2 regions of the Leclercia sp. W6 genome follow, and region 2 is predicted to be linked to the other one. Evidence: predicted binding sites of a transcription regulator. Region 2 holds the regulator's gene; the other holds the start of a gene.
What was found. The regulator sigma-54, encoded in region 2, starts transcription at its own class of promoters, with help from an activator protein. The targets are predictions, from matches to a motif close to GTTGGCACANNTTTCGCTNT.
Positions count from the first base shown of each region.

Region 1: the regulator sigma-54 is predicted to act here: its motif matches at 9,034-9,053, upstream of glnA (glutamate--ammonia ligase).

Region 1 is NZ_CP031104.1:3,717,285-3,732,011, forward strand. It holds gene polA (DNA polymerase I) at 1-963, shown strand, start outside; gene yihA (ribosome biogenesis GTP-binding protein YihA/YsxC) at 1,275-1,901, opposite strand; gene yihI (Der GTPase-activating protein YihI) at 2,484-2,996, shown strand; gene hemN (oxygen-independent coproporphyrinogen III oxidase) at 3,185-4,558, shown strand; gene DVA43_RS24580 (YshB family small membrane protein) at 4,632-4,754, opposite strand; gene glnG (nitrogen regulation protein NR(I)) at 4,866-6,278, opposite strand; gene glnL (nitrogen regulation protein NR(II)) at 6,290-7,339, opposite strand; gene glnA (glutamate--ammonia ligase) at 7,527-8,936, opposite strand; gene typA (ribosome-dependent GTPase TypA) at 9,325-11,148, shown strand; gene ompL (porin OmpL) at 11,228-11,914, opposite strand; gene DVA43_RS18235 (MFS transporter) at 11,990-13,414, opposite strand; gene DVA43_RS18240 (MFS transporter) at 13,458-14,727, opposite strand, start outside.
Region 2 is NZ_CP031104.1:4,217,612-4,232,338, forward strand. It holds gene mtgA (monofunctional biosynthetic peptidoglycan transglycosylase) at 1-135, shown strand, start outside; gene npr (PTS phosphocarrier protein NPr) at 132-404, opposite strand; gene rapZ (RNase adapter RapZ) at 401-1,255, opposite strand; gene ptsN (PTS IIA-like nitrogen regulatory protein PtsN) at 1,301-1,792, opposite strand; gene hpf (ribosome hibernation promoting factor) at 1,875-2,162, opposite strand; gene rpoN (RNA polymerase factor sigma-54) at 2,185-3,618, opposite strand; gene lptB (LPS export ABC transporter ATP-binding protein) at 3,666-4,391, opposite strand; gene lptA (lipopolysaccharide ABC transporter substrate-binding protein LptA) at 4,398-4,952, opposite strand; gene lptC (LPS export ABC transporter periplasmic protein LptC) at 4,921-5,496, opposite strand; gene kdsC (3-deoxy-manno-octulosonate-8-phosphatase KdsC) at 5,493-6,059, opposite strand; gene kdsD (arabinose-5-phosphate isomerase KdsD) at 6,074-7,060, opposite strand; gene DVA43_RS20710 (calcium/sodium antiporter) at 7,074-8,051, opposite strand; gene mlaF (phospholipid ABC transporter ATP-binding protein MlaF) at 8,280-9,092, shown strand; gene mlaE (lipid asymmetry maintenance ABC transporter permease subunit MlaE) at 9,100-9,882, shown strand; gene mlaD (outer membrane lipid asymmetry maintenance protein MlaD) at 9,887-10,447, shown strand; gene mlaC (phospholipid-binding protein MlaC) at 10,451-11,086, shown strand; gene mlaB (lipid asymmetry maintenance protein MlaB) at 11,086-11,379, shown strand; gene ibaG (BolA family iron metabolism protein IbaG) at 11,506-11,760, shown strand; gene murA (UDP-N-acetylglucosamine 1-carboxyvinyltransferase) at 11,813-13,072, shown strand; gene sfsB (DNA-binding transcriptional regulator SfsB) at 13,133-13,420, opposite strand; gene ispB (octaprenyl diphosphate synthase) at 13,650-14,621, opposite strand.

The DNA.
Region 1 (14,727 bases), 500 kb from region 2:
ACCTCTGAAGAGGTGCTTGAGGAGCTGGCGCTGGACTATCCTCTGCCGAAAGTGATCCTGCAATACCGTGGGCTGGCAAAGCTGAAATCGACCTACACCGATAAGCTGCCGTTGATGATTAACCCAAAAACGGGCCGCGTACATACCTCTTACCATCAGGCGGTAGCGGCTACCGGGCGACTCTCCTCAACCGATCCTAACCTGCAAAACATTCCGGTGCGTAATGAAGAAGGGCGCCGTATCCGTCAGGCGTTTATTGCGCCAGAGGATTACGTCATTGTCTCTGCTGACTATTCACAGATTGAGCTGCGTATCATGGCGCACCTCTCCCGGGATAAAGGGCTGTTGACCGCCTTTGCGGAAGGGCAGGATATTCACCGGGCCACGGCAGCCGAAGTGTTTGGTATGCCGCTGGAGAGCGTCACCGGGGAACAGCGCCGCAGCGCGAAGGCGATCAACTTTGGCCTTATCTACGGCATGAGCGCCTTTGGCCTCTCCCGCCAGCTCAATATTCCGCGTAAAGAGTCGCAGAAGTATATGGATCTCTATTTCGAGCGCTACCCGGGCGTGCTGCAATATATGGAGAACACGCGCGCCCAGGCGAAAGAAAAAGGCTATGTCGAAACCCTGGAAGGGCGTCGCCTCTATCTGCCGGACATCAAATCCAGCAATGCGGCCCGCCGTGCCGGTGCCGAACGTGCGGCAATAAACGCCCCGATGCAGGGGACGGCGGCAGATATCATTAAACGTGCGATGATCGCCGTTGACGCCTGGCTGGAGAAAGAGCAGCCGCGGGTGCGGATGATCATGCAGGTGCACGATGAACTGGTGTTTGAGGTGCATAAAGACGATCTTGAACCGGTCTCGAAAAAGATCCATGAACTGATGGAAAACAGCGTCAAACTGGATGTGCCGTTGCTGGTGGAAGTCGGTCAGGGAGAAAACTGGGATCAGGCTCACTAACTCTTTCTGGGATATGAACACTTTCTGTAAGTAAGCAACATATCCATGAACGTTTTGTGATGATCATTAGAATTCCCTATGTAAAGAATGAAAAAAAACTACAAAAAGTGCTTTGTCTATAGTCTAAAAAAGGGTAGAGTTATTCGCGTAGGGTACAGAGGTAAGATGTTCTATCTTTCAGACCTTTTACTTCACGTAATCGGATTTGGCTGAATATTTTAGCCGCCCCAGTCAGTAATGACTGGGGCGTTTTTTATTGCGGCAAACAAAAGTTCAGCGCAAAAAAAGCGCGGACATCGCCGCGCTCATCATTACTCATCCGCTTCTGACGCGGGTTCCAGCTCGCTGTACCAGATATCCAGTTTCTCACGCAGTTTGTCCACGCCTTGCTTCTTCAGCGAAGAAAACGCCTCTACCTGGATGTCGCCGTTAAACGCAAGCACAGCTTCACGCACCATATTCACCTGCGCTTTACGCGCGCCGCTGGCCAGCTTGTCGGCTTTGGTGAGCAGTACTAATACCTGGATCCCGCTCTCTACAGCCCAGTGGATCATCTGCTGATCGAGATCTTTAAGCGGATGGCGAATATCCATCAGGACGACCAGGCCCTTCAGACACAGGCGTTTTTCCAGGTATTCCCCCAGCGCGCGCTGCCACTTGAGTTTCATCTCTTCCGGAACTTCGGCATAGCCATAGCCTGGTAGGTCAACCAGGCGCTTGCCCGGTGCGACTTCGAACAGGTTAATCAGCTGGGTGCGGCCAGGCGTTTTAGAGGTACGCGCCAGGCTTTTCTGATTGGTCAGGGTATTCAGAGCGCTGGATTTCCCCGCGTTGGACCGGCCAGCAAATGCCACTTCAAGACCCGTATCGGCAGGTAAATGGCGAATATCAGGCGCACTGAGGAGAAAATGCGTCTGGTGATAATTCAGGTTGGTCACGTGGTTGTCTCCAGAAATTCGTAACGTTGGGGGGATTATACCTGAACAGAGAGAAAAGGCTTTTCCCATCGGCAACCCGGCTGTAAGTAAAAACCCTGGGCTTTGTGAGAGATCTGCCATTTTAACTATGGGATATTTAAGAAAAATCGCAGCGCTTTAAAAAATCAAAACGATTAAAATCAAACTATTAACGGTTAGTCTTAGTCTGAAAGTCGCGGAAAATGGCCGTTTGTGGCTTGTGAGTTCAGCCTGAAACGGTAAAGTAGCGTTCAACGGCGAGGATGCCGACAGGAACCGGACTTAAGGACAAGGGTCAGGAGCGCCAGGAGGCGAAGACACAGGAAAGTCAGGAAGACGAACGCCTTGGAGGCGTTAAAAAGGGAAATGGAACCTATCACGGACGGTACCTGCTAAGGGATAGACAGGGTTAGTCGTAAGCAAACAAGGATTGTCAGACCCGTAACGGGTTGTGAGTCAGGAAAAAAGGCGACAGATTGCTCTGTCGCCTTTTTTCTTTGCTTGCTTTCTGCTAGATTTCGCCGCAATTCTATACTCAAGAAAACGACTTAAAGACAAAACACCATGAAAAAACCGACCTCCGCTGCAGGCGCTAAACGTCCTGCTAAAGCACGCCGCAAAACGCGCGAAGAACTGAATCAGGAAGCGCGCGATCGCAAACGCGAGAAAAAACATCGTGGTCATGCTGCGGGTAGCCGCGCGAGTGGCGGTACTTCGGGCGCGTCTGCGAATAACAAGCAGCAGAAAGACCCGCGTATCGGCAGTAAAAAACCGGTTCCATTAGGCGTGACCGATGCCCCGGTCACCAGGCAGCACAAACCGAAGAGCGAGAAACCTATGCTTTCACCGCAGGCTGAGCTGGATTTGCTGGAGAATGATGAGCGCCTGGACGCGCTGCTGGAACGTCTTGAAGAGGGTGAAACCCTGAATGCAGAAGAGCAGTCATGGGTAGATGCCAAACTGGATCGCATCGATGAACTGATGCAGAAGCTTGGCCTCTCTTACGACGATGAAGACGAAGAGGAAGAAGAAGAGAAACAGGAAGATATGATGCGCCTGTTGAAAGGTGGAAACTAACATTTGCACCCGGCAGGTTCTATCGTCCTGCTAATAACCCTTCCGGTTATATGTTATCTGGTGTGGTTATTCGTTAAACTACGGCGGTTGTCGCGGCGACAGAAGTGGCTGCGCACCCGATTCATGGCCCGCACAGGGGGCAGAACGGGCCGCCGTATACGAACGCGACACCAACGGAAGGAGTGAGCATGTCTGTAGCAACCATCGACTGGGATCTGGCCCTGATCCAGAAATATAACTATTCCGGGCCGCGTTATACCTCGTATCCCACTGCGCTGGAATTTTCCGACGCTTTTGGTGATAGCCAATTCCAGCAGGCGGTGGCGCGTTACCCTGACCGCCCGCTCTCTCTGTATGTTCATATCCCGTTCTGCCACAAGCTCTGCTACTTCTGCGGCTGCAATAAGATTGTGACCCGCCAGCAGCATAAAGCGGATCAGTATCTGGATGCGCTTGAGCAGGAGATCCTGCATCGCGCGCCGCAGTTTGCCGGTCGTCACGTCAGCCAGCTCCACTGGGGCGGCGGTACGCCGACCTACCTGAATAAAGCGCAAATCAGCCGTCTGATGACCCTGCTGCGGAACAACTTCCGCTTCAATGGCGATGCTGAAATCTCTATCGAAGTAGACCCGCGGGAAATCGAGCTGGATGTGCTCGATCATCTGCGTGCCGAAGGGTTTAACCGCCTGAGTATGGGCGTGCAGGACTTTAATAAAGAGGTCCAGCGGCTGGTCAACCGTGAGCAGGATGAAGAGTTCATCTTCGCTCTGTTGAACCATGCCCGGGAGATTGGCTTCACCTCCACCAACATCGATCTGATTTATGGCCTGCCGAAGCAGACGCCAGAAAGTTTCGCCTACACGTTGCAGCGCGTGGCGGAACTCAACCCGGACCGCCTGAGCGTCTTCAACTATGCGCATCTGCCGACGCTGTTTGCTGCCCAACGCAAAATCAAAGATGCCGATCTGCCTTCCGCGCAGCAAAAACTGGATATCCTGCAGGAAACCATCACGTCATTGACCCAGACCGGCTACCAGTTCATCGGCATGGATCACTTTGCTCGCCCGGATGACGAGCTGGCGATTGCCCAGCGCGAGGGTGTTCTGCATCGTAACTTCCAGGGCTACACCACCCAGGGCGATACGGATCTGCTGGGGATGGGGGTGTCGGCCATCAGCATGATTGGCGACTGCTATGCGCAGAACCAGAAAGAGCTGAAGCTCTACTACCAGCAGGTGGATGAGACCGGCAATGCGCTGTGGCGCGGCATCGCGTTAACCCGCGACGACTGTATTCGCCGGGACGTGATCAAGGCGCTGATCTGTAACTTCCGTCTCGACTTCAGCGCGGTGGAAGCGCAGTGGGATCTCATTTTTAAAGACTACTTTGTGGAAGACATGAAGCTGTTGGCGCCGCTGGCGAAAGATGGGCTGGTGGAGGTGACGGAGAGTGCGATTGAGGTTACGCCGAAAGGGCGTTTGTTGATTCGTAATATCTGTATGTGCTTCGATGCCTATCTGCGGCAGAAAGCCCGTATGCAGCAGTTCTCGCGGGTGATTTAAGCCGCATTGCCGGGTGGCGGCTTCGCCTTACCCGGCCTACATTTCGCGCTTTGTAGGCCGGGTAAGCGAGGTGCTAGCTAGACAACCCCACCAGCGCCGCACACAGCACAGCTGCAATGGCCGTTTGTGGTGTATGTCCCGCTGCTGCGCTGGCTTCAAGGCCGCCAGACAACAAATTCACGATTGATTCCAGCATGATGACCCCCCATTTTTCCGGGCAAGATCATACTCAACTCATCAGTACAGTAAAGCGCAAAATAGCACCACTTTGCGCTTAATTAACTCTCTTTACACAGGGGGGAGGCGATCACTCCATCCCCAGTTCTTTTAACTTACGCGTCAGGGTATTGCGCCCCCAGCCGAGCAGGCGTGCCGCCTCCTGCTTGTGGCCCTGGGTATGGCGCAGCGCGGTGGTCAGCAGCGTGCGCTCCATTTCGGGCTGCGCCTCGGAGAGCAGGTCCTGATGACCGGAGCGCAGGGCGCGATCGGCCCATTGCGCCAGCAGTGTCGCCCAGCTGTCGGGCAGGCTCTGGCCGGTGCTGCTTTCCGGAACGTGGGTTTCGAAAAGCTCGGGCGGCAGATCCTGAATCAACACTTCCTGGCCGGCGGCCATGACCGTCAGCCAGCGGCAGGTATTTTCCAGCTGACGCACGTTACCCGGCCAGGCCAGACGCGTCAGCGCCGCTTCGGTTTCCGGGTGCAGCAGCTTGGCTTCCACGCCCAGTTCGCGGGCGGCATCCTGCAGGAAATGACGCGCCAGGCGCGGGATATCTTCCCGGCGCTCACGCAGCGGCGGCAGGTGTACGCGAATGACGTTCAGACGGTGGAACAGGTCTTCACGGAATTTGCCCTCCTGGACGCGCAGCTCCAGGTTCTGGTGAGTGGCGGCGATAATACGCACATCCACTTTGACCGGGGCGTAGCCGCCCACGCGGTAAAACTGGCCGTCCGCCAGCACGCGCAGCAGACGTGTCTGAACGTCGAGAGGCATATCGCCGATCTCATCCAGGAACAGCGTCCCGCCGTCGGCCTGCTCAAAGCGGCCCTGACGGATGGTGTTAGCGCCGGTAAAGGCCCCTTTTTCATGACCGAACAGCTCGGACTCAATCAAATCCTTAGGGATCGCCGCCATATTCAGGGCGATAAACGGGGCTTTGACGCGCGGGCTGTGGCGATGCAGGGCATGCGCAACCAGCTCTTTCCCGGTGCCTGACTCGCCGTTAATCAGCACGCTGATGGAGGAGCGTGACAGGCGACCAATGATGCGAAACACATCCTGCATCGCCGGGGCTTCACCAATGATATCGGTGGTAGGGCCGAAAACCGGGGCATTGCGCGGCTGCTGCTGTTCCTGGTAGTGGCTAATGGCGCGTTCAACCAGCGCCACCGCTTCGTCAATATCGAACGGTTTTGGCAGATAATCGAACGCCCCCTGCTGGTAGGCGCTGACGGCGGCATCCAGATCGGAGTGGGCGGTCATTATGATGACCGGAAGCATCGGATGACGCTGCTTAATCTGTTTTAACAGCGCGAGCCCGTCCATTCCCGGCATACGGATATCGGACAGCAGCACATCCGGGGTTTTGGTGGTGAGTGCATCAAGCACATCGGCACCACTCTCAAAAGCGGTGCAGCTTAAACCTGCTCCGGTAAGCGCCCGTTCAAGCACCCAGCGGATGGAGCTATCGTCATCAACTACCCAGACTATCCCTCGTTGCATAACCTAACCCTCTATTTCCTGATTGGCAGGTAAACCGAAAACTCGGTATGACCCGGCCAACTGGTAAATTCAATTTTGCCGGAATGCTGATCTATCAAATTACGGGCAATTGATAAGCCAAGCCCGGTCCCGCCTTCACGGCCGCTGACCATCGGGTAAAACAGCGTGTCCTGTAAATGGGAAGGAATGCCCGGGCCGTTATCTTCCACATCAATGCGGGCCGCCAGACGGTAGCGCGTGCCATGCAGGGTGAGCTGAAAGGCGGTGCGGGTACGCAGAATAATCTCTCCGCCTTCCGCCCCTAATGCCTGCAGGGCGTTGCGCACGATATTCAGTAAAACCTGTTCAATCTGGTCGGGATCGTGCGGCAGTTCCGGCAGGCTGGGATCGTAATCCCGAATCAGCCTGACGTTATCCGGCAGCTCCATCGACACCAGCTTGACGACGCGCTCCGCCACTTTGTGAATGCTTTCGGTGACATGCATTCCGGGTTGCTGCGGTCCCAGCAGGCGATCCACCAGGTTTCGCAGGCGGTCGGCCTGTTCAATGATGACGTTGGTGTATTCCGCCAGCGCCGGGTCGGGCAGGGCTTTAGTGAGCAGCTGCGCCGCGCCGCGCAGGCCGCCGAGCGGATTTTTGATCTCGTGGGCGAGGCCGCGCACCAGATCGCGGGCCGCAATCTGCTGAGCATGCTGGAGCTGCTCCTGACTGAGTCGACGCTGGTTATCCATCGGCGCCATCTCCAGCAGAATAAGCCCTTCAGGCAGCCGCTGTGCGGTCAGCGACAGAATATGCGAACGTCCGTCTATCACCAGCGTCACTTCGTTATCGGTAAAGCCTTGCCCCGCCTGCAGGCTCTCCTGCATCAGGCCGATATTCAGGGAAAAATAACTCAACAGCTCGGGCAGCGGCGCACCAAACAGTTTGCGTGAACTTTGCGCCAGTAACTGCTGGGCCGCGGGATTGGCGTAATGCACCGCCAGATCGTCATCGACCAGTAAAATGCTGTTGATAAGAGAATTGAGGATCTGCCCAGCATCGTGCAGCGTGCCAGTTGCCATTCAGCAGTCTCCTGGAGTTGTTTGCACTATTTTAGTGCAGTATAGCGTTTTTACGGCGAAAAACGCGTCAGATCAGCTTGTTGGCGGTGAAAAAAGCCCATCCGAAGATGGGCTGAAAAGTTTCCACGGCAACAAAAAAACGGCTATCAATCTCGCGCGGAAAAGGCCGCGCGACAGGAATTGAAGATTAGACGCTGTAGTACAGTTCGAACTCAACCGGGTGCGGAGTCATGCGAACGCGGTCGTTCTCTTCCATACGCAGTGCGATGTAAGCATCGATCGCTTCGTCAGTGAACACGCCGCCCGCAGTCAGGAACTCGCGGTCTGCGTCCAGTGCGTTCAGTGCTTCTTCCAGAGAACCGGCAACCTGTGGGATCTCTTTCGCTTCTTCTGGCGGCAGGTCGTACAGGTTTTTGTCCATCGCTTCGCCCGGGTGGATCTTGTTCTTGATACCGTCCAGACCCGCCATCAGCAGTGCTGCGAAGCACAGGTATGGGTTAGCAGCTGGGTCCGGGAAGCGCACTTCGATACGACGTGCTTTCGGAGAAGCTACCACCGGAATACGGATAGAAGCAGAACGGTTACGGGCAGAGTAGGCCAGCATGACTGGCGCTTCGTAGCCTGGGACCAGACGCTTGTAAGAGTTAGTGGTTGGGTTCGCCAGGGCGTTGATCGCTTTAGCGTGTTTGATAACACCACCGATGTAGTGCAGTGCCTGCTCGGACAGACCCGCATACTTGTCGCCAGCGAACAGGTTAGTTCCGTTCTTGGACAGGGACATGTGGCAGTGCATACCGGAACCGTTGTCGCCAAACATTGGTTTTGGCATGAAGGTCGCGGTTTTACCGAAGCGGTGCGCAACGTTGTGAACAACGTATTTGTAGATCTGAATTTCGTCCGCTTTCTTGGTCATGGTGTTGAAACGGGTGGCGATTTCGTTCTGGCCAGCAGTTGCAACTTCATGGTGATGGGCTTCAACAACCAGACCCATCTCTTCCATGATCAGACACATGGTAGAACGGATGTCCTGAGAAGAGTCAACCGGTGGAACCGGGAAGTAACCGCCTTTAACGGCTGGACGGTGACCTTTGTTACCGCCTTCGTATTTGGTGGAGGAGTTCCATGCGCCTTCGATATCATCGATAGCAACGTGGGAACCGGAAGTGGTCGCACCAAAACGGATGTCGTCGAACAGGAAGAACTCTGGCTCTGGCCCGAACAGAACGGTGTCTGCGATGCCGGTGGAGCGCAGGTACTCTTCAGCGCGTTTAGCGATAGAGCGTGGGTCGCGGTCGTAGCCCTGCAGGGTGCCTGGCTCGAGGATATCGCAACGGATGATCAGGGTAGACTCTTCGAAGAACGGGTCAATGAGGGCAGTAGATGCGTCTGGCATCAGAACCATGTCGGATTCGTTGATACCTTTCCAGCCACCAATCGAGGAGCCGTCAAACATTTTGCCTTCTTCAAAGAATTCGGCATTCACCTGATGAGCAGGAATAGTGACGTGCTGTTCTTTACCTTTGGTATCGGTGAAGCGCAGATCAACAAACTTCACTTCATGTTCGTTCAGCATCGTCAAAACGTGTTCAGCGGACATACTTAACTCTCCAGATTGGTCATTGTCGTCGTGGTAACGAGGTCTTCAAATTCTGTATAAGGCAGGCGGTGGTGCCTTTTGTTGCCGTATTTTTTATAAAGCGAAATCTGTGCCAACTTTTAAAACACCCTAAAAAGGCGCTATCATGCGCACCGTAGTGCAAAAGGGCTGCACCACGGTGGTTTTGTTGCACCATTATAGTGCTTCAATGTGAACATTGAGCACCATATTGGTGCAATTTACGTTAAAGTGCCCTTTTACCGCTCCGTGAAAGCGATCACAAAGCATCTCTGCAATACTTGTTTGCGGGGGATGTTTGTGATCCTGTTTTGTAGTGCGATTAATCCGTGTACAATAACGCGCTATTTCTAATGCCTGAGGCAAAGTTGTGATCGAAAATCTGCGTAATATCGCCATCATCGCGCACGTTGACCATGGTAAAACTACCCTGGTTGATAAGCTGCTGCAGCAATCCGGTACGTTCGATGCGCGTGCCGAAACTCAAGAACGCGTGATGGACTCCAACGATTTGGAGAAAGAGCGTGGGATTACCATCCTCGCTAAAAACACCGCGATCAAATGGAATGACTACCGTATCAACATCGTTGATACCCCAGGGCACGCCGACTTCGGTGGTGAAGTTGAGCGCGTGATGTCCATGGTGGATTCCGTGCTGCTGGTGGTTGACGCATTTGACGGCCCAATGCCGCAGACGCGCTTCGTAACCAAAAAAGCATTCGCCCATGGCCTGAAGCCAATCGTGGTAATCAACAAAGTTGACCGTCCTGGCGCGCGTCCTGACTGGGTTGTTGATCAGGTCTTCGACCTGTTCGTTAACCTGGATGCGACCGACGAACAGCTGGACTTCCCGATCGTTTATGCGTCTGCGCTGAACGGTATCGCTGGTCTGGACCACGAAGACATGGCTGAAGACATGACCCCGCTGTACCAGGCGATTGTTGACCATGTTCCGGCACCAAACGTCGATCTCGACGGTACCCTGCAGATGCAGATCTCTCAGCTGGATTACAACAACTACGTTGGTGTAATCGGCATTGGTCGTATCAAGCGCGGTAAAGTGAAGCCAAACCAGCAGGTCACTATCATCGATAGCGAAGGTAAAACCCGTAACGGTAAAGTCGGTAAAGTGCTGACTCACCTGGGCCTTGAGCGTATCGAGAGCGACATTGCGGAAGCTGGCGACATCATCGCTATCACCGGTCTGGGCGAGCTGAACATCTCTGACACCATCTGCGACCCGCAGAATGTGGAAGCGCTGCCAGCGCTGTCTGTTGATGAGCCGACCGTAACCATGTTCTTCAACGTCAACACCTCTCCGTTCTGTGGTAAAGAAGGTAAGTTCGTTACCTCCCGTCAGATCCTTGACCGCCTGAACAAAGAGCTGGTGCACAACGTTGCGCTGCGCGTTGAAGAAACCGAAGATGCTGATGCATTCCGCGTTTCTGGTCGTGGTGAGCTGCACCTGTCTGTTCTGATCGAAAACATGCGTCGTGAAGGTTTCGAAATGGCGGTTTCCCGTCCGAAAGTTATCTTCCGTGAAATCGATGGCCGTAAACAAGAGCCATTCGAGAACGTGACGCTGGACGTTGAAGAGCAGCATCAGGGTTCTGTAATGCAGGCTCTGGGTGAGCGTAAAGGCGACCTGAAAAACATGAATCCAGATGGCAAAGGCCGCGTACGTCTCGACTACGTGATCCCAAGCCGTGGCCTGATCGGCTTCCGTTCTGAGTTCATGACCATGACTTCCGGTACCGGTCTGCTGTACTCCACCTTCAGCCACTACGACGACGTTCGTCCAGGTGAAGTGGGTCAGCGTAACAACGGCGTTCTGATCTCCAACGGTCAGGGTAAAGCGGTTGCGTTCGCCCTGTTCAGCCTGCAGGATCGCGGTAAGCTGTTCCTGGGTCACGGTGCAGAAGTTTACGAAGGCCAGATCATCGGTATTCACAGCCGTTCTAACGACCTGACGGTAAACTGCCTGACCGGTAAGAAATTGACCAACATGCGTGCGTCCGGTACTGACGAAGCAACGGTTCTGGTTCCACCGGTTAAGATGACGCTGGAGCAGGCTCTGGAATTCATCGATGACGACGAACTGGTAGAAGTAACACCACAGTCTATCCGTATCCGTAAACGTCACCTGACTGAAAACGATCGTAAACGTGCAATGCGCGGTTCAAAAGAAGATTAATACAGTCAGTCTGTAGGCCGGGTAAGCGCATGCGCCACCCGGCAGGTAAAAAGCCGCTGAGCGATCAGCGGCTTTTTTATTAGAACGCGTACCGCACGCCCAGACGGATTCGGTACTGCTCGCGGTTGTAATCATTCCATCTGTCCAGCCACTGGAGTTCGAGGTACGGCAGCCAGTTTCTGTCGATCTTATAGCTGAACTTGTTCGTTATTTCCCAGTGGTGATCTTTGCCATTCTTACTGTGGTAATCATTGACCCGCTGGAAAAAGTGCGGCTCAAAGGTGTAGAAAAACGCATCCGTCACTTTAAAATTCCAGTAGTTAGCAAACTCGTGCGTGTCGTTCTTATCCATCTGCCCGTTATAGTCCGGCGTATCGTAATTGTTGTGGTTATAGCGATAGCGGAACGTCAGGTTGAACCCATCCGTAAATTTGTAGTTGGTATCTAAATAAACAGCGCCGCCCGACCCTGCGCTGCTGTCGTTAATTAAACCGCCCGGCTGGAAGGTGAGTTTGTTGGTTGGTTTAAAGAGCGGATACCACCCCTCTATTTCGTTATAGCTGTGCTTAAGCTCATCCCATCTCCCCACGTTATAAGCGTTGGTGAACATCAGCCCCGCGCCCATATCGAAGTTATAGCCAGCTCGCAGGATCACCTCATGTAGCTCGGAGGCCGTATTGTATGCTTCTCGTGTTTCGACATACGCCCCGGCAAATACCGGGCAGGAGACAGACGACACAATCAGTACAGTAATGATTCTTTTCATAACTTATCCATGTATCAGATAAAGAAAGGCCACCCCTCCCGTGGAATGGGAAGGGATTCATGGCCAGATTTATTGTTATAAAGTGACTGCTGACGCTTTATCGTTGGTGGTTATCTCAGGGGTATTCGCTGATGGTTTTTTTCGTTTGGCAATCTCCTCAATAATAAAGGCGAAGCGCGCTTCGTTGAGTTTATAAAAGAGTCCCATCGTGATGGCGGCGATAATCGCCAGGCCGCAGGGCCAGAGAAAAATAAGCTGGCGCAGCCCCAGCAGCGTGCTTGCGCTCTGCACCGCATGGGGCACGTAACCGATCTGGGTCAGCATAATGCCAGGCAAGAAACCGGCGAGGGCCGCGGAGATTTTGCGTGAGAAGGTATAGCCGGTATAAACCGACCCTTCGGCACGAATGCCGGTTTTCCACTCGCCATAATCAACGGTATCCGGCACCAGGGCCCAGTTCAGGCTGTTGACGAAAGCGGTGCCGAAAAAGGCCATACAGGAAAAGAGCACAAACAGCAGGGAGTTGCTCCCCCAGAAGAAGTTCAGCACGTCGCCCACCGCCCATAGCGTCAACCCGCCCAGGTAAACCGGTTTTTTGCCGAAACGCTTAACCGCGCCGGGCACCAGAAACACGCCGACCAGAATGCAGCCCATGCTGAAAAAGCCCATCCACGACAGCAGGTGCAGATCGTTCAGTACGTACTGGGTGTAATAGACCTGAATCGCCAGCTTGATGTTAAAGGCGGCAAGGGTACAGAGGTTGGCGATGCATAAGACCAACAGCGGTGGGTTGCGGAAAATCGCGCAGAACGATTTCAGAATGCCGGGTTTATGGTGATCGGGCGTGACCTCCACGTAGCGCTCTTTCACGCCGCTGTAGCACCACCACATGCAGAACAGCCCGCCGGTGACAAATACCAGGGCGGCAACCAGATAGCCGAGGGAGGGCTGGCTGACGAACAGCGCCTGAATGGGCATAAAACCGACGGTGCAGAGCAACAACCCCACCGTTGCGCCGCCCTGACGCCAGGCCGCCAGCTGCGCGCGCTCGTTCGGGTTTTTGGTGATGGCCGGCACCATCGCACCGTAGGCGCAGTTCATCAGGCTATAGCAGAGGCCGAACATCATAAAGAGCACGGTGGCGATAGCCGTTTTCACCGTCAGGCTAAAGTCGTTAGCCATAAACTGCGCCGCGGCAACCAGCGCAACGGGTACCGAAGCATAGAGAATAAAGGGCCGGAATTTTCCCCGCGCACCGATATTTCGCCGGGAGTCCAGCAGCACGCCGGTCAGCATGTCGGTAAAGGCGGTAAAGAACTTCGCCACCAAAAAAATAATGCCGCCATAGAACGCGGGCATGCCTAGTTCGTCGGTGTAAAACTTCAGCAGATAGAGCGTGCCGATACACAGCATCAAGTTAGAGCCAAAATCGCCCATCCCGTAGGCGCACTTCTCGCGCAGGCTCAACTTCAGGGTTAACGGATCAGGAGTGTGTGTCATGGTCGATCCTCATAGCGCCCCGCAGGGCGCTCGCTCAAGTCAGTTATGCCGTACGTTTGCGCAGTTCGATCTCTTCCACGATGCGCACATACATCTTCTCGTTGAGGTTGTAGAAGCAGCCCATCGCCACAATGGTGATGACCGCCAGCAGGCTGGGGTAGATAAATATCAGCTGCCGCAGCCCTTCAACGGTTCCGGCGGATTGCACCACGTTGGGCACATAGCCGATCTGCGTGAGCATGATCCCCGGGAAGAAGCCCGCCAGTGCCTGGGAAACCTTCCTGAAGAAGGTAAAGCCGGTGTAGACCGTCCCCTCGGAGCGCACGCCGGTGCGCCACTCGCCGTATTCCACGGTATCGGACACCAGCGCCCAGTTCAGGCTGTTCACAAACGCGGAGCCAAAGAAGGCCAGACAGGAGAACGCCACAAAGCTCACGGAGCCGCCGCCGAAGAAGTAGTTGAGCAGATCGCCCGCCACCCAAATCATCAGCCCGGTGATATAGACCTTTTTCTTGCCGAAGCGCCGCACCGCGCCGGGCATCATAAAGACGCCGATAAAAATACAGCCCATGCTGAAGAAGCCCATGTACGACAGCAGGATCGGGTCGTTCAGCACGTACTGCGTGTAGTAGACCTGAATGGCGAGCTTGACGTTAAAGGCACCCAGCGTGCACAGGTTGGCGATGCAGAGAATAAACAGCGGACGGTTCCCGGCGATGGCGCGAAACGACTGCAACAGTCCCGGTTTTTGCGCCGGATTAGCAGGCTGCGTTTCGACGTAACGCTCGGTCACGCCCTTATAGCACCACCACATAAAGAACAGCCCGAACAGCGAGAAAAGGGTGGCGGCAAAGATATAGCCAAGCTGGTCATTGCCCTCAATCAGGTTCATTACCGGGACAAAGCCCACGGTACAGAGCAGCAGGCCAAGCGTGGCACCGCCCTGACGCCAGGCGGCCAGCGAGGCGCGCTCGTCCGGGTTTTTGGTAATGGCGGGCACCATCGCGCCGTAAGAGCAGTTCATCATGCTGAAGAACAGGCCGTACAGCATGAACAGCACCGTCGCCATCACCGTTTTACCGGTGATTTCAAACGGCGTGCCGACGAAGTTGGCAATCGCCAGCAGCGTCACCGGGAAGGCGGCATACAGCACGAACGGGCGGAATTTTCCTTTCGGGCCGATCTTGCGCCGGGCGTCGAGCATGATCCCGGTCCCCATGTCGGTGAAGGCGGTAAAGAACTTGGCAATCAGGAAGATGATCCCGCCGTAGGTCCCCGGCAGGCCCAGCACATCGGTGTAGAACTTCAGCAGA
Region 2 (14,727 bases):
GCTGTGTTACCGAACCCGATTCGCTTTAAGGCCAGTGCGCCATCAGGCTATGTACGTAGCCGTCAGGCGTGGATCCTGCGCCAGATGCGCCAGCTCGGTGGGGAAGGATTTATGCAGGCCAATAAGCTGCATTAATCCTCATCAAATCCGGCGTTGAACAGCGCAATGACTGCTGCCAGCGCCTCCACTTCCTGCGGGCCAGTGGCTTCAATTTCAATCTGACGGCCCTTTGCCGAATCCAGCATCAGCAGAGCGATGACGCTGTTGGCTTCGGCTTCGGTGCCTTCGTCGTTACGCAGCAGAACTTCCGCGTCAAATCCCTGCATCAGTTCAAATAACTTCATCGCCGGGCGGGCATGCATGCCCAGCTTGTTGGTGATTTCAACGGTCTGCTTTACGGTCATGTTTTACGTTTTTCCAGCGTACGATGACGGGACTGCACGTTTTTACCGCGCGAGCGGAAATAGTCAGCCAGTTGCTCAGCAATATAGACCGAACGGTGTTTGCCCCCGGTACAGCCAATCGCCACCGTCAGGTAGCTGCGATTGTTTGTCTCCAGCATCGGCAACCAGAGTTCAAGATAGCTGCGCGTCTGATAGATAAAGTTATGCACTTCCGTATGTCTGTCAAGGAAGGCTGCGACCGGCTTATCCAGGCCGGTCATCGGACGCAGCTTCGGATCCCAGTGCGGGTTCGGTAAGAAGCGCACGTCAAACACGTAGTCCGCATCAATAGGAATCCCGTGCTTAAAGCCGAACGATTCAAAGACCATCGTCAGCTCGCGTTCGCGTTTACCCAGCAGACGGGTGCGCAGCATCTCCGCCAGCTCATGGACCGACATCTCTGAGGTATCAACGATCAGATCGGCGCGCGAGCGCAGCGGCTCCAGCAGATCGCTCTCCTGGTCAATGGCACTTTCCAGCGACAGATTTTTACTGGAGAGCGGATGCAAACGGCGGGTGTCACTGTAGCGACGAATCAACGTATTGCGGTCGGCATCAAGGAACAGCAGCTGAGGTGAAAAGGCCTCTGGCAGATTACTCATCGCCTGCTCAAAGATCTCCGGCGATTCAGGCATGTTACGCACGTCGATGCTGACTGCCGCAGAGATCTGCCGATCCGCCAGCGAACGGGCCAGCTCGGGCAGAAGCACCACCGGCAGGTTATCCACGCAGTAAAAGCCCATATCTTCCAGCGCGCGCAGGGCGACCGATTTCCCGGAGCCCGAACGCCCGCTGACGATCATCAGCACCATGTACCGTTTCTCCTCAGGACCACAGATGTTAAAGCCATCACCCGATTACGCCTCATCCTGATTGCCTTCCGTTTCTGTAATAATTTGATAAAGCTCTTCGTCGCTCTGCGCCGCGCGTAAACGACGACAGATGGTTTTATCCGCCAGACGTTTAGCCACCAGCGAGAGCGTATGCAGATGCGTTTTGGTCTGGTCGGCTGGCACCAGCAGGGCAAACAGCAAATCGACCGGCTGGTTATCAATGGCATCGAAGGCGATAGGTGTTTCCAGTTGAACAAACACCCCTACAGCGCGCAGAGTATCCTCTTCCAGTTTGCCATGTGGAATGGCGATGCCGTTACCGATGCCGGTACTGCCCATTTTTTCGCGGGTGAGGATCGCTTCAAAGACCACTTGTGGCGCCAGGCTCAGCTGTTTTGCGGCCAGTTCACTGATGATCTCCAGCGCACGTTTTTTGCTCTGGCAGTGAACGGCACTGCGGGTACATTCCTGATTAAGGACACTGCTCAGTTGTAGAGTGGAATCGTTATTCATCATAATTTCACCTAAGCGCTAACTGTACAAAGGGCCCGTTGTGTTTCACAACAGGCCATCCTGCACCCGTTAACTGCCCGGACAATTAGTGTTGTTTCAGTTTGTCTTTATGTTTGTTTAGCTGTCGTGCCAGCTTGTCAATCAAGCCGTCGATAGCCGCGTACATGTCCTGCCCTTCCGCACTGGCATGGATTTCGCCCCCGTTGACGTGCAAGGTAGCATCCGAGATATGAGTCACTTTTTCCACTTTTAACACAACATAGACCTGGTTGATCCTCTCGAAATACTGCTCGAGCTTAGCGAACTTGGTATTCACAAATTCACGCAGGGATTCAGTGATTTCGACATTGTGTCCTGTGATGTTGAGCTGCATAGTGTCTTCCTTATCGGTTGTGTCAGACCAGTTGTTTACGCTGGTTTGACGGCGGAATGGATAAAGACTCTCGATACTTCGCAACAGTGCGGCGTGCCACCATGATACCTTGTTCGGACAGCATGGTGGTCAACTTACTGTCACTCAGCGGTTTCGCGGGGTTTTCCGCGGCGATCAATTTTTTCACCAGCGCCCGGATGGCTGTCGACGAGGCTTCGCCGCCGCCTTCGGTGTTGACATGGCTGGAGAAAAAATACTTAAGCTCAAAAATACCACGCGGGCTGTGCAGATACTTCTGCGTCGTCACGCGAGAAATGGTCGACTCATGCATCTCGACGGCCTGGGCGATATCCGCCAGCACCATCGGTTTCATAAACTCTTCACCCTGCTCAAAAAACGCCTGCTGCTGCTCGACGATGCAGCGGCTGACGCGCAGCAGTGTATCATTGCGGCTCTCAAGGCTTTTGATCAGCCAGCGGGCTTCCTGCAGATTACTGCGGATAAACTGGTTATCCGAGTCGTTGCGCGAGCTGGTGCACATTGAGGCGTATTGCTGATTGATTTGCAGGCGGGGAATGCTGTCGGAATTCAGCTCGACGGTCCACAGACCGTTATGCTTGCGCACCAGCACATCGGGAATGACATACTCCGGCTCGCTGGTCTGGATAGACTGCCCCGGGCGCGGATCCAGAGACTGAATCAGGTTGACCGCCTCTTTCAGGATCTCCTCTTTCAGCCGCGTGACGCGCATCAGTGAGCGGAAATCGTGGTTGGCAAGCAGATCCAGATGTTCGCTGATGATAAGCCGGGCCTCTTCCAGCCACGGGGTCTCTTTAACAAACTGCGAAAGCTGAATGAGCAAGCAGTCACGGAGATCTCTCGCGGCGACGCCAATCGGGTCAAAGCGCTGAACGCGCTTCAGGACCGCTTCGACCTCTTCGAGCTCAATCTCGTCATCGCCTATGCTCTCCAGAATATCGTCCAGCGACACGGTCAGATAGCCGGTCTCATCCACGGCATCTACAATGGAGGTGGCGATGGCGCGATCGGTATCGGAGAACGGTGTCAGCTCTACCTGCCACATCAGATAATCCTGCAGTGACTGGGTGGTCTCGCCCTGATAGACCGGCAACTCGTCATCCTGGTAGTCTGCGCGTGTACCGGATGGCGTGCCGGCGGTGTAGATCTCATCCCAGCTGGCATCGAGAGGGAGCTCGTCAGGCATCTCTTTTTGCTCAAGGGCATCAACCGTGTCGAGGGTCTCGTTATCCTGGCTTTGTTGCGTTTCTACCTCATCGTGAAGATCGGTTTGCTCGAGCAGGGGGTTACTTTCCAGCGCTTGCTGGAGCTCCTGCTGCAGTTCCAGCGTCGACAGTTGCAACAGACGAATAGCCTGTTGTAACTGCGGCGTCATTGCCAGCTGTTGGCTGAGCCTTAATTGCAAACCTTGCTTCATGTTCAGAGCATTTTTCTCCGTTTACGCGAGTCTTAACTTCTACCCTATCAGAGTCTGAAGTCTTCCCCAAGATACACGCGCTTAACATGATCGTCTTCGAGGATCTGCTGCGGGGTACCGTGGGCGATGAGGTGGCCCTGGCTGACGATATAGGCACGCTCACACACCGCCAGCGTCTCACGTACGTTGTGGTCGGTGATGAGAACCCCGAGGCCACTGTCGCGCAGATGCTCAATAATACGTTTGATATCGATAACCGAAATGGGGTCAACGCCCGCAAACGGTTCATCGAGCAGAATAAATTTCGGATTAGCCGCCAGCGCGCGGGCAATTTCCACACGGCGACGTTCACCACCGGAGAGCGCCTGGCCCATGCTGTCGCGCAGGTGTTCGATATGGAACTCTTCCATCAGCTCGTTGGCGCGATCCTGACGCTGTTCGGCGGTCAGATCATCGCGGATCTGCAGCACCGCCATCAGGTTATCGAAAACGCTCAGGCGACGGAAAATGGATGCTTCCTGCGGCAGATAACCGATCCCGCGGCGCGCACGGGCGTGCAGGGGCAGCAGGCTGATATCTTCTTCATCAATAATGATGTTACCCGCGTCGCGCGGAACAATGCCCACCACCATATAAAAGGTGGTGGTTTTACCTGCACCGTTAGGACCCAACAGGCCGACAATCTCGCCGGAGTTGACGGTCAAACTGACATCTTCCACGACGCGGCGGCCCTTATAGGCTTTGGCGAGATTCTTTGCAGTTAATGTTGCCATAACGAATTAGTTACTCTTTTTCTGTGCCGGGGCCTGATTGCTATTTTTGTCCTGCAGCTGCGATGGAACCAGTACGGTGGTCACGCGTTTGCCTTTCTCGCTGAAGGCCTGCATTTTCTGCTCTTTGACCAGGTAGGTGATTTTGTCGCCCTTGATGTTGCTGTCGAGCTGCTCCAGGTACGCATTACCAGTAAGAACAACGAAATCTTTCGCCAGCTCGTAGTGCATCTGGGAAGCGTGGCCTTTTACCGGCTTGCCGTTATCCTGCATCTGATAGAAGGTGGCCGGGTTGCCGTAGCCATCGATAATCTCTTTCCCGTCCTCACCGCCAGGACGCGTCACCACCACTTTGTCGGCATTAATTTTGATGGTGCCCTGAGTCACGACCACGTTGCCGGTAAAGGTCACTACGTTGCCTTGCATATCGAGTGATTGCGTATCAGATTCGATATGAATCGGCTGCTCGGTATCACCCGTCACAGCAAGCGCAGGCAGGCTAAGGGCCAGCAGGGCGCTGGCTATAACACAATTAAGGCTGAGTTTGTTTGTTTTGAATTTCATAAGAGGTTCTAACCTTTTCAATCAGCTCTGCGTTCTTGCTGCGTAAGTTCCCGCGCATTCTCAGACCGCTGGAATTAAATGTTGTGCCGTATAACGTGACCAGATCCTGCGATGTTACATCCTGAGTCACAAGGTTTATCTGTGCGTTATCGGTCGTGATTTTGCGCAACTGCGCATCTGCGGTCAGCGCATTCACTTCAACATGGCCATACAGATAAAGCATACGGTCATTCGTCAGTTTTGCCCGATCTGCTTTAATCGACCATGTCGGAATTTTATCGGTATCAAACGTGGTCATCACGGGTTGAGTAAACCATGAGACGCCCTGTTCGGAAAAATACTCAACGTGCTGAGCGATAAGGCGGTAATTCAGCGCCCCTTCCGGGCTGTAAACGACGGTATCGCTGTGATCGCTTTTATACGTTGGATCGTTGGTGTTGACCGTCGGCGCTTGTTCGTCGTCCCGGTCAGCGAGATTCACGCCAATCAGTACCAGTACGACAAGCGTTAGCAGAATAATAACCCAACGTCTGGTTTTACTCATATCGATTGCCCTTTGGCCTCATCAAGCTTACCTTTCGCCAGCAGTAACAGGTCGCAGACTTCTCGTACTGCGCCACGGCCACCGTTAATCCGGGTGACATAGTCAGCGCGTGGGATCAAAAGCGGATGGGCATCGGCCACGGCGATGCTAAGTCCCACTTCTGCCATCACTGGCCAGTCAATAAGATCGTCTCCGACATAGGCAACGTTTTCCGGGGCGATGGCAAGTTTACCAAGTAAGTCCCTGAAAGCGACCATCTTATCGGATTGCCCCTGATAGAGATGGGTAATGCCCAGCGTTTCGCACCGATCTTCTACCAGTTTAGCCTTACGTCCGGTGATGATGGCAACTTCTATGCCAGACGTCAGGGCACAGCGAATCCCGTAGCCATCACGCACGTTGAACGCTTTCAGCTCTTCACCATTATTGCCCATGTAAATCAGGCCGTCTGACAGCACGCCATCCACATCCAGGATCAGCAGGCGAATTTTCTCGGCCTGCGACATCATCTGCGCGCTTACCGGGCCATAACAGGTTGCAAGGGATGCACCCGTATTAATCATTGTCTTATCCTTCATTACACTACGCCTGCGCGCAAAAGATCATGCATATGTACCACACCCAGTAACTGGTCGCCATCGGCAACCATAACGGAGGTGATATGACGGGACTGCATCAGGTTCAGTACCTCAACGGCCAGCGTGCCGGGACGCACCCGAATACCGCCTGAGGTCATCACATCGGCAATACCCAGCTTACGGACATCCACACCCATATCGAACACGCGACGGAGATCCCCGTCGGTAAAGATACCCTCAATCTTCATCTGATCGTTGCAGATGACGGTCATCCCCAGGTTTTTACGGGTAATTTCCAGCAGCGCATCGCGCAGGGAGGCCTCTTTACTGACGTGCGGAATTTCATCCCCCGTATGCATAATATCATTTACGCGCAGCAGCAATTTACGTCCCAGCGCACCGCCCGGATGGGAGAGGGCAAAATCTTCGGCGGTAAAGCCGCGCGCTTCAAGCAGGGCGACGGCCAGCGCATCACCCATAACCAGTGCGGCAGTGGTGCTGGAGGTCGGCGCCAGCCCCAGGGGACAGGCTTCTTTTGGCACTTTAACGCACAGGTGGATATCTGCGGCGCGCGCCATGCTGCTCTCCGGACGGCTGGTAATACAGATCAGGGGAACGTGCAGGCGTTTCAGGACCGGGATCAGCGCCAGGATCTCATTCGATTCGCCCGAGTTGGATAACGCAATGACGATATCCTGTGACGAAACCATACCCAGATCGCCATGCGCCGCTTCGCCGGGATGGACGAAAAACGCTTTCGTGCCGGTACTGGCGAAGGTCGCTGCCATTTTACGGCCAATATGGCCGGATTTACCCATCCCCATCACCACGACTTTGCCAGGACAGTGGAAAAGTTTTTCGCACGCCAGGCTAAAGTCCTGATTAATGTATTGATCTAACTGCGCCAGACCTTCACGTTCAATCTCCAGAACCTCTTTTCCTGCTTTCTGAAAGTCAAAACCCGGCTGCAATTCTATTTGCGACATAATGCGTTTCCGTTTACCCAGAGAGAAGCGGCGAGAGCCAGTACAGCATCGCCATCCATACGACAAATCCCACCGTCAGCAGCGCACCGACGCCCTGACCAATCTGCCTTTTTCGCCGCCAGCAGAGCAGGGCGAAGATTACGCTGACTAAGACCATCACCCCGTAATCGCGGCTGAACGCGAGGGGATTAAACGCGCCAGGGGCAATCAGGGCAGGCAGGCCAAGCACGATAGCAACATTAAAAATATTCGAGCCGATGATATTGCCAATCGCCATGTCATCTTCACCCTTACGCGCCCCGGCGATAGCCGTTGCGAGCTCAGGCAAACTGGTACCAATGGCAATCACCGTCAGGCCGATGGTTAACTCGCTCATGGCGAAATAGTTGGCCAGAACCGTAGCGTTATCTACAATCATCTGCGTCGCCATGGGCATGATGATTAACGCCACGCCCAGCCAGAGCAGCGCGACGGGTAAGTTCCCCTCACGCGGCAGCTCTGCCACCTGTTCGCGCGTTAACGTGTCACTGCCTTGCTTTTCTGCCGCCCGGGCAAGCTTCACGATATAAAACAGCCAGATGACCGCCAGCGCCAGCAGAAAAATGCCATCGCTGAGGGTTAACTGCCCGTCATATAACACATAACCCGCCAGCAGGCTGACAATTAACATTAGCGGTAATTCACGCCGCAGAACATCAGAATGCACGCGAAAAGGATGCAGTAGCGCAGCAAGGCCCAGGATGAGCAAGATATTGACGATATTGGAGCCAATAGCCGTTCCTACCGCAAGATCAACCTGATCGTGCATCGAGGCGGCCGCAGAGACGATAATCTCCGGCAGGGAAGTGCCCACGCTGACCACCGTCATCCCAATAATCAGGGGGGGAACACCTAACAAACGGCAGAGGATTGAAGCGGAGAACACCAGACGGTCGGCACTGTAGACCACCAAAAGTAAACCAATTATTAACAGTGCCGTTGCAAGAAGCATCAAAAGTCCTTTCTTCAGGTATACTCGCCGGTCCACTGAGAAAAAATCTCTGCCGCTGCATACTGTCTGTAGATGTAACGAATCCTAATTTTGACTTTATGCGCTGTAAAAGTAAAACAAATGCCAGCTTTCGCTTACCTGCAGAGGTAATATTCTGTAAAAATGTTGGGTTTGCGGCGAAATCAGGCATCAAGCTGATCCTGAACCGGCAACAGAAAGGAAATGTACATGAGCCTGAATGAGGCGAATATAGTCGATGTCCGTGGCGTCAGCTTCACGCGCAGCAGCCGGGTCATTTTTGACAACATCTCTCTCACCGTGCCCCGCGGTAAAATTACCGCCATCATGGGCCCCTCCGGCATTGGTAAAACAACGCTGTTACGCCTGATTGGAGGGCAAATTCCGCCAAGCCAGGGCGAGATCCTTTTTGATGGCGAAAATATTCCGGCAATGTCACGCTCGCGCCTCTATACCGTGCGTAAACGCATGAGCATGCTGTTCCAGTCCGGGGCGCTATTTACTGACATGAATGTCTTCGATAATGTCGCCTACCCGCTGCGTGAGCATACGCAGCTGCCCCCGGCGCTGCTGAAAAGCACCGTGATGATGAAGCTCGAGGCTGTGGGGCTGCGTGGCGCGGCGAAGCTGATGCCTTCCGAACTCTCTGGCGGTATGGCCCGCCGTGCGGCGCTGGCGCGCGCGATTGCGCTGGAACCCGATTTGATCATGTTCGATGAGCCGTTTGTCGGGCAGGACCCAATCACCATGGGCGTGCTGGTCAAACTGATCTCTGAGCTGAACAGCGCGCTGGGCGTAACCTGTATTGTGGTATCTCATGACGTACCGGAAGTGCTGAGCATTGCCGACTACGCCTATATCGTGGCGGATAAAAAAATTGTGGCGCACGGTAGCGCCCAATCATTGCAGACCAACAGCGATGCGCGAGTCCGTCAGTTCCTCGACGGCATTGCAGATGGCCCCGTGCCGTTCCGTTATCCTGCGGGTGATTATCATAAAGATCTATTGGGAATAGGGAGTTAAGCCACTCATGCTGTTAAATGCGTTGGCCGCTCTCGGACACCGTGGCATAAAAACCATCAGGACGTTCGGGCGTGCCGGGTTGATGTTATTCAATGCGCTGGTCGGGAAACCGGAATTCCGCAAACATGCCCCTCTGCTGGTGCGCCAGCTGTATAATGTCGGCGTGCTGTCGATGCTCATTATCATCGTTTCCGGGGTCTTTATCGGGATGGTGCTGGGGCTGCAGGGGTATCTGGTTCTCACCACCTACAGCGCAGAAACCAGCCTCGGAATGCTGGTGGCGCTCTCCCTGCTGCGTGAGCTGGGACCGGTGGTCGCCGCGCTGTTATTCGCAGGACGTGCCGGTTCGGCGCTGACCGCTGAAATCGGCCTGATGCGCGCCACGGAGCAGCTCTCCAGTATGGAGATGATGGCCGTGGATCCGCTGCGTCGGGTCATCTCGCCGCGCTTCTGGGCCGGTATGATTTCGCTGCCGCTGTTAACTATCCTCTTTGTCGCGGTCGGCATCTGGGGCGGTTCGATGGTTGGCGTGCAGTGGAAAGGGATCGATGCCGGTTTCTTCTGGTCAGCGATGCAGGGCGCCGTTGACTGGCGTCTGGATCTGGTTAACTGCCTGATTAAAAGCGCGGTATTTGCTGTGACGATCACCTGGATTGCGCTGTTCAACGGCTACGATGCGATCCCGACGTCTGCCGGTATCAGCCGGGCAACCACACGTACCGTTGTTCATTCGTCGCTGGCCATACTGGCTCTGGATTTTGTGCTCACCGCACTGATGTTTGGGAAATGAGTTCATGCAAACGAAAAAAGTAGAAATTTGGGTTGGCGTATTTGTCCTGCTGGCGCTGCTGGCAGCACTCTTTTTAAGCTTTAAAGTGGCGGACGTAACGACCATCCGCACCGAGCCGACATACCGCATTTATGCCACCTTCGATAACATCGGTGGCCTGAAGAGCCGTTCTCCGGTGCGTATTGGCGGGGTAGTGGTAGGGCGTGTGGCCGATATCACCCTCGATGAGAAAACCTATCTGCCGCGCGTCGCGCTGGATATTGAAGAACGTTACAACCACATCCCGGATACCAGCTCCCTCTCTATCCGTACATCCGGCCTGTTAGGGGAACAATACCTGGCGCTGAACATCGGTTTTGACGATCCCGAACTGGGAACGTCTATCCTTAAGGACGGTGGCGTGATTCAGGATACGAAGTCAGCCATGGTGCTGGAAGATATGATTGGTCAGTTCCTTTACAACAGCAACAGTAAAGGGGGTGACGAGAATCAAGCTGCGCAGACCCCTGCGCAGAGTGACATTACGCCGCCTGTTGGCACGACGAATTCATCTCAGGAGAAGTAATTCATGATTAAACGACTGTTAATGGTTGCCATGCTGATGATTGCCCCTCTGACTGCAGCTAACGCAGCCGATCAGAGCAATCCTTATCAACAGATGAATGAGGCAGCAAAGAAAACCTTCGATCGCCTTAAAAATGAGCAGCCAAAGATCCGCTCCAATCCTGACTATCTGCGTGATGTGGTTGACCAGGAATTGCTGCCCTATGTCCAGGTGAAATATGCCGGTGCGCTGGTGCTGGGCCGTTACTACAAAGACGCAACGCCTGCGCAGCGCGAAGCCTATTTCGCTGCGTTCCGTGAATATCTGAAGCAGGCCTACGGTCAGGCTCTTGCCATGTACCACGGTCAGACGTATCAGATCGCACCGGAGCAGCCGCTGGGTTCTGCGACCATCGTGCCTATCCGCGTGACCATCGTCGATCCGAACGGTCGTCCGCCAGTGCGTCTGGATTTCCAGTGGCGTAAGAATACCCAGAGCGGTAACTGGCAGGCTTACGACATGATTGCCGAAGGCGTCAGCATGATCACCACCAAGCAGAACGAATGGAGCGATCTGCTGCGTACCAAGGGCATTGATGGTCTGACCGCACAGCTGAACAGCATCGCACGTCAGAAAATTACCCTGGAAGGAAACAAGTAATTATGTCGCAGCTGAGCTGGACCCGTGAGGGTGAGACGTTATTACTCTCAGGCGAGTTGGATCAGGATTATCTGAATCCTCTCTGGGATGCGCGGGACGATGCCATGAAGGGAGTTTCCCGAATCGACCTGAGCGGTATCTCTCGTGTGGATACGGCGGGTGTGGCGTTGCTGGTTCATCTGGTCTCAACGGGCAAGCAGCAGGGCATCCCGGTGACGCTTTCGGGCGTCAGCGACAATGTCGTCACCCTGGCCCAGCTCTATAATCTGCCGGAAGACGTATTGCCCCGCTAATTTTTTCAGTACGTTACTATCAAAAGCCCTGACAGTTTCATCGTCGGGGCTTTTTGCTTATTTAAGACCGCGCCACTTTGCTCTAAGATGTTGGGCTTGTTTTCACTACCAGATGATATAGAACCCATGGAAAATCATGAAATCCAGACAGTGCTGATGAACGCACTCGCCCTTCAGGAAGTCCACGTCTCCGGCGACGGCAGCCACTTTCAGGTTATTGCTGTGGGTGAGATTTTTGACGGCATGAGCCGCGTGAAGAAGCAGCAGGCTGTCTATGCGCCGCTGATGGAATATATCGCGGATAATCGTATCCATGCCCTGTCGATTAAGGCGTTTACCCCTACAGAGTGGGCACGCGATCGCAAACTAAACGGTTTTTGAGCTGAGGGTGATTTGCCCGCAGCACGGTTGAATTCATACAGAGAGTAATTACATGGACAAATTTCGTGTTCAGGGGCCGACGCGTCTCCAGGGCGAAGTCACAATTTCCGGCGCTAAAAATGCCGCGCTGCCGATCCTCTTCGCCGCACTGCTTGCGGAAGAGCCGGTAGAGATCCAGAACGTACCAAAGCTGAAAGACATTGATACCACCATGAAACTGCTCGGCCAGTTGGGTACCAAGGTTGAGCGTAACGGATCCGTATGGATCGATGCCAGCAACGTGAATAACTTCTCCGCCCCTTACGATCTGGTGAAGACCATGCGCGCATCCATCTGGGCGCTGGGTCCGCTGGTGGCTCGTTTTGGACAGGGCCAGGTCTCTCTGCCGGGCGGTTGCGCCATTGGCGCGCGTCCGGTGGACCTGCACATTTTTGGCCTTGAGAAGCTGGGCGCAGAAATTAAGCTGGAAGAGGGCTACGTGAAGGCCTCCGTGAATGGCCGTCTGAAAGGCGCCCACATCGTGATGGACAAAGTAAGCGTTGGCGCTACCGTCACCATCATGTCCGCAGCGACGCTGGCCGAAGGCACCACCATCATCGAGAACGCCGCGCGCGAGCCGGAGATTGTGGATACTGCGAACTTCCTGAATACGCTGGGCGCGAAGATCACCGGTCAGGGCACCGACCGTATTACCATTGAAGGCGTTGAGCGACTGGGTGGCGGCGTATATCGCGTCCTGCCTGACCGTATCGAAACCGGGACCTTCCTGGTCGCCGCAGCCATCTCCGGCGGTAAGATCGTCTGCCGCAACGCCCAGCCTGATACGCTGGATGCGGTACTGGCAAAACTCCGCGAAGCCGGTGCCGATGTTGAAACCGGCGAAGACTGGATCAGCCTGGATATGCACGGTAAACGTCCGAAAGCCGTTAACGTGCGTACTTCTCCGCATCCGGCATTCCCGACCGATATGCAGGCCCAGTTTACTCTGCTGAACCTGATGGCGGAAGGGACGGGTGTGATCACTGAAACGATCTTTGAAAACCGTTTTATGCATGTACCGGAACTGATCCGTATGGGCGCACACGCTGAGATCGAAAGTAACACCGTGATCTGTCATGGCGTAGAAAAACTGTCTGGTGCTCAGGTGATGGCAACCGATCTGCGTGCTTCTGCGAGCCTGGTGCTGGCAGGTTGTATTGCGGAAGGTACGACGCTGGTGGATCGTATTTATCACATCGATCGCGGCTATGAACGCATTGAAGATAAACTGCGCGCTCTGGGTGCAAATATTGAGCGTGTAAAAGGCGAGTAATCGTTCCGGCAGCCCCCTGCCAAAATGACCGGGGGGTTGCTATTCCCGTTTACAAGAGCGTCATTCCTGGCGCTCTTTTTCTTGTTTCTTATGGCGCATCATGCGCGTTCTGTCTACAAACTCGTGAGTGATGGGGTCGTGGTAGCGTGATGGCCAGATAACCCAAGGGTCGGTGCCGAGCGCTGTAGCAATGATCAGTTCTCCCTTTGGCCAGGGGCGCGTTAGCGCATTTGCCAGGGTGGATGAACTCAGGCCATTACGGCGGGATTCTGCAGCAAGTGATGTTCCCTTTTTGCGCAGCGCGGCGATGATATCGGCCGAGTGCCAGTCGGTAAATTTCTTATCCATTCAGCTATCCCTCTGTTCGGGTACGTGTACGTCATTTCCTCTTAAATGACAGTGTTACTATACCTTCTTCAAACATCGGTTCTAAAAAGTTCGCATTACAGGAGGCAATATTCGGATTTTACCAGGGCTTTAATCATGCGGCCTGTAAGGGGATTATTTAACAGTTTCATGGATAAAAATTGGAACTTACTAGAACTCTCTTTTCACATAAAAGAGAGTTCATCGGGCGTTATCGATCGCGCTGAACAGCAATATGCGCGAGGCCGATCAGGGCGTCTCGCCATGGGCTGTCAGGGATGACCTGAAGTGCGGCGATGGCTTTATCCGCTTCTTCCTCAGCACGCTGGCGCGTCCATTCCAGGGAACCACAGGTTGCCATTGCTTCCAGTACAGGTTCCAGAAGATGTCGACCGTTTCCTTGCTCAATCGCTTCGCGAATAAGCTTAGCCTGTTCAGGGGTGCCGTGACGCATAGCATGCAGCAGCGGCAGCGTCGGTTTGCCTTCGTTCAGGTCATCACCGACGTTCTTGCCGAGCGTTTCGCCATCGGCGCTGTAGTCGAGCAGATCGTCAATCAGCTGGAAGGCGGTGCCAAGGTAGCGCCCGTAATCCTGCAGCCCACGCTCCTGCTCGTCAGTACAGCCGGCCAGAATACCGGAGCACTGCGCAGCGGCTTCGAACAGACGAGCGGTTTTGCTGTAGATCACCCGCATGTAGTTCTCTTCGGTGATGTCCGGGTCGTTGACGTTCATCAGCTGCAGAACTTCGCCTTCCGCAATGACGTTCACCGCTTTGGACATCACTTCCAGGATCTTCAGCGATCCCAGGCTGGTCATCATCTGGAAGGCGCGCGTATAGATAAAATCGCCTACCAGCACGCTGGCAGCATTACCAAACGCGGCGTTGGCGGTGGCTTTGCCACGACGCATATCGGACTCATCGACAACGTCATCATGCAGCAGCGTGGCGGTATGGATAAATTCGATCAGCGCTGCGATCGTTACGTGCGCGTTCTCCTGATAGCCGACCGCTCGGGCGGCCAGCACAGCGATCATTGGACGGATGCGTTTACCCCCGCCGCTGACGATGTAATAACCCAACTGATTGATTAGTTGAACGTCAGAATCGAGCTGCTCCAGGATCGCTGCATTCACACCCGCCATATCTTGCGCGGTTAACTCATTGATTTTTTCTAAATTCATCGCAAAAGCCGGGCTTTAAGTCCTGTTTACCACATATCAAATGGGCTAACGAAGGGTTCGGTTTATCAATAGTAGCGCTGATTGTACTGAAAAAACGCGGCAGATA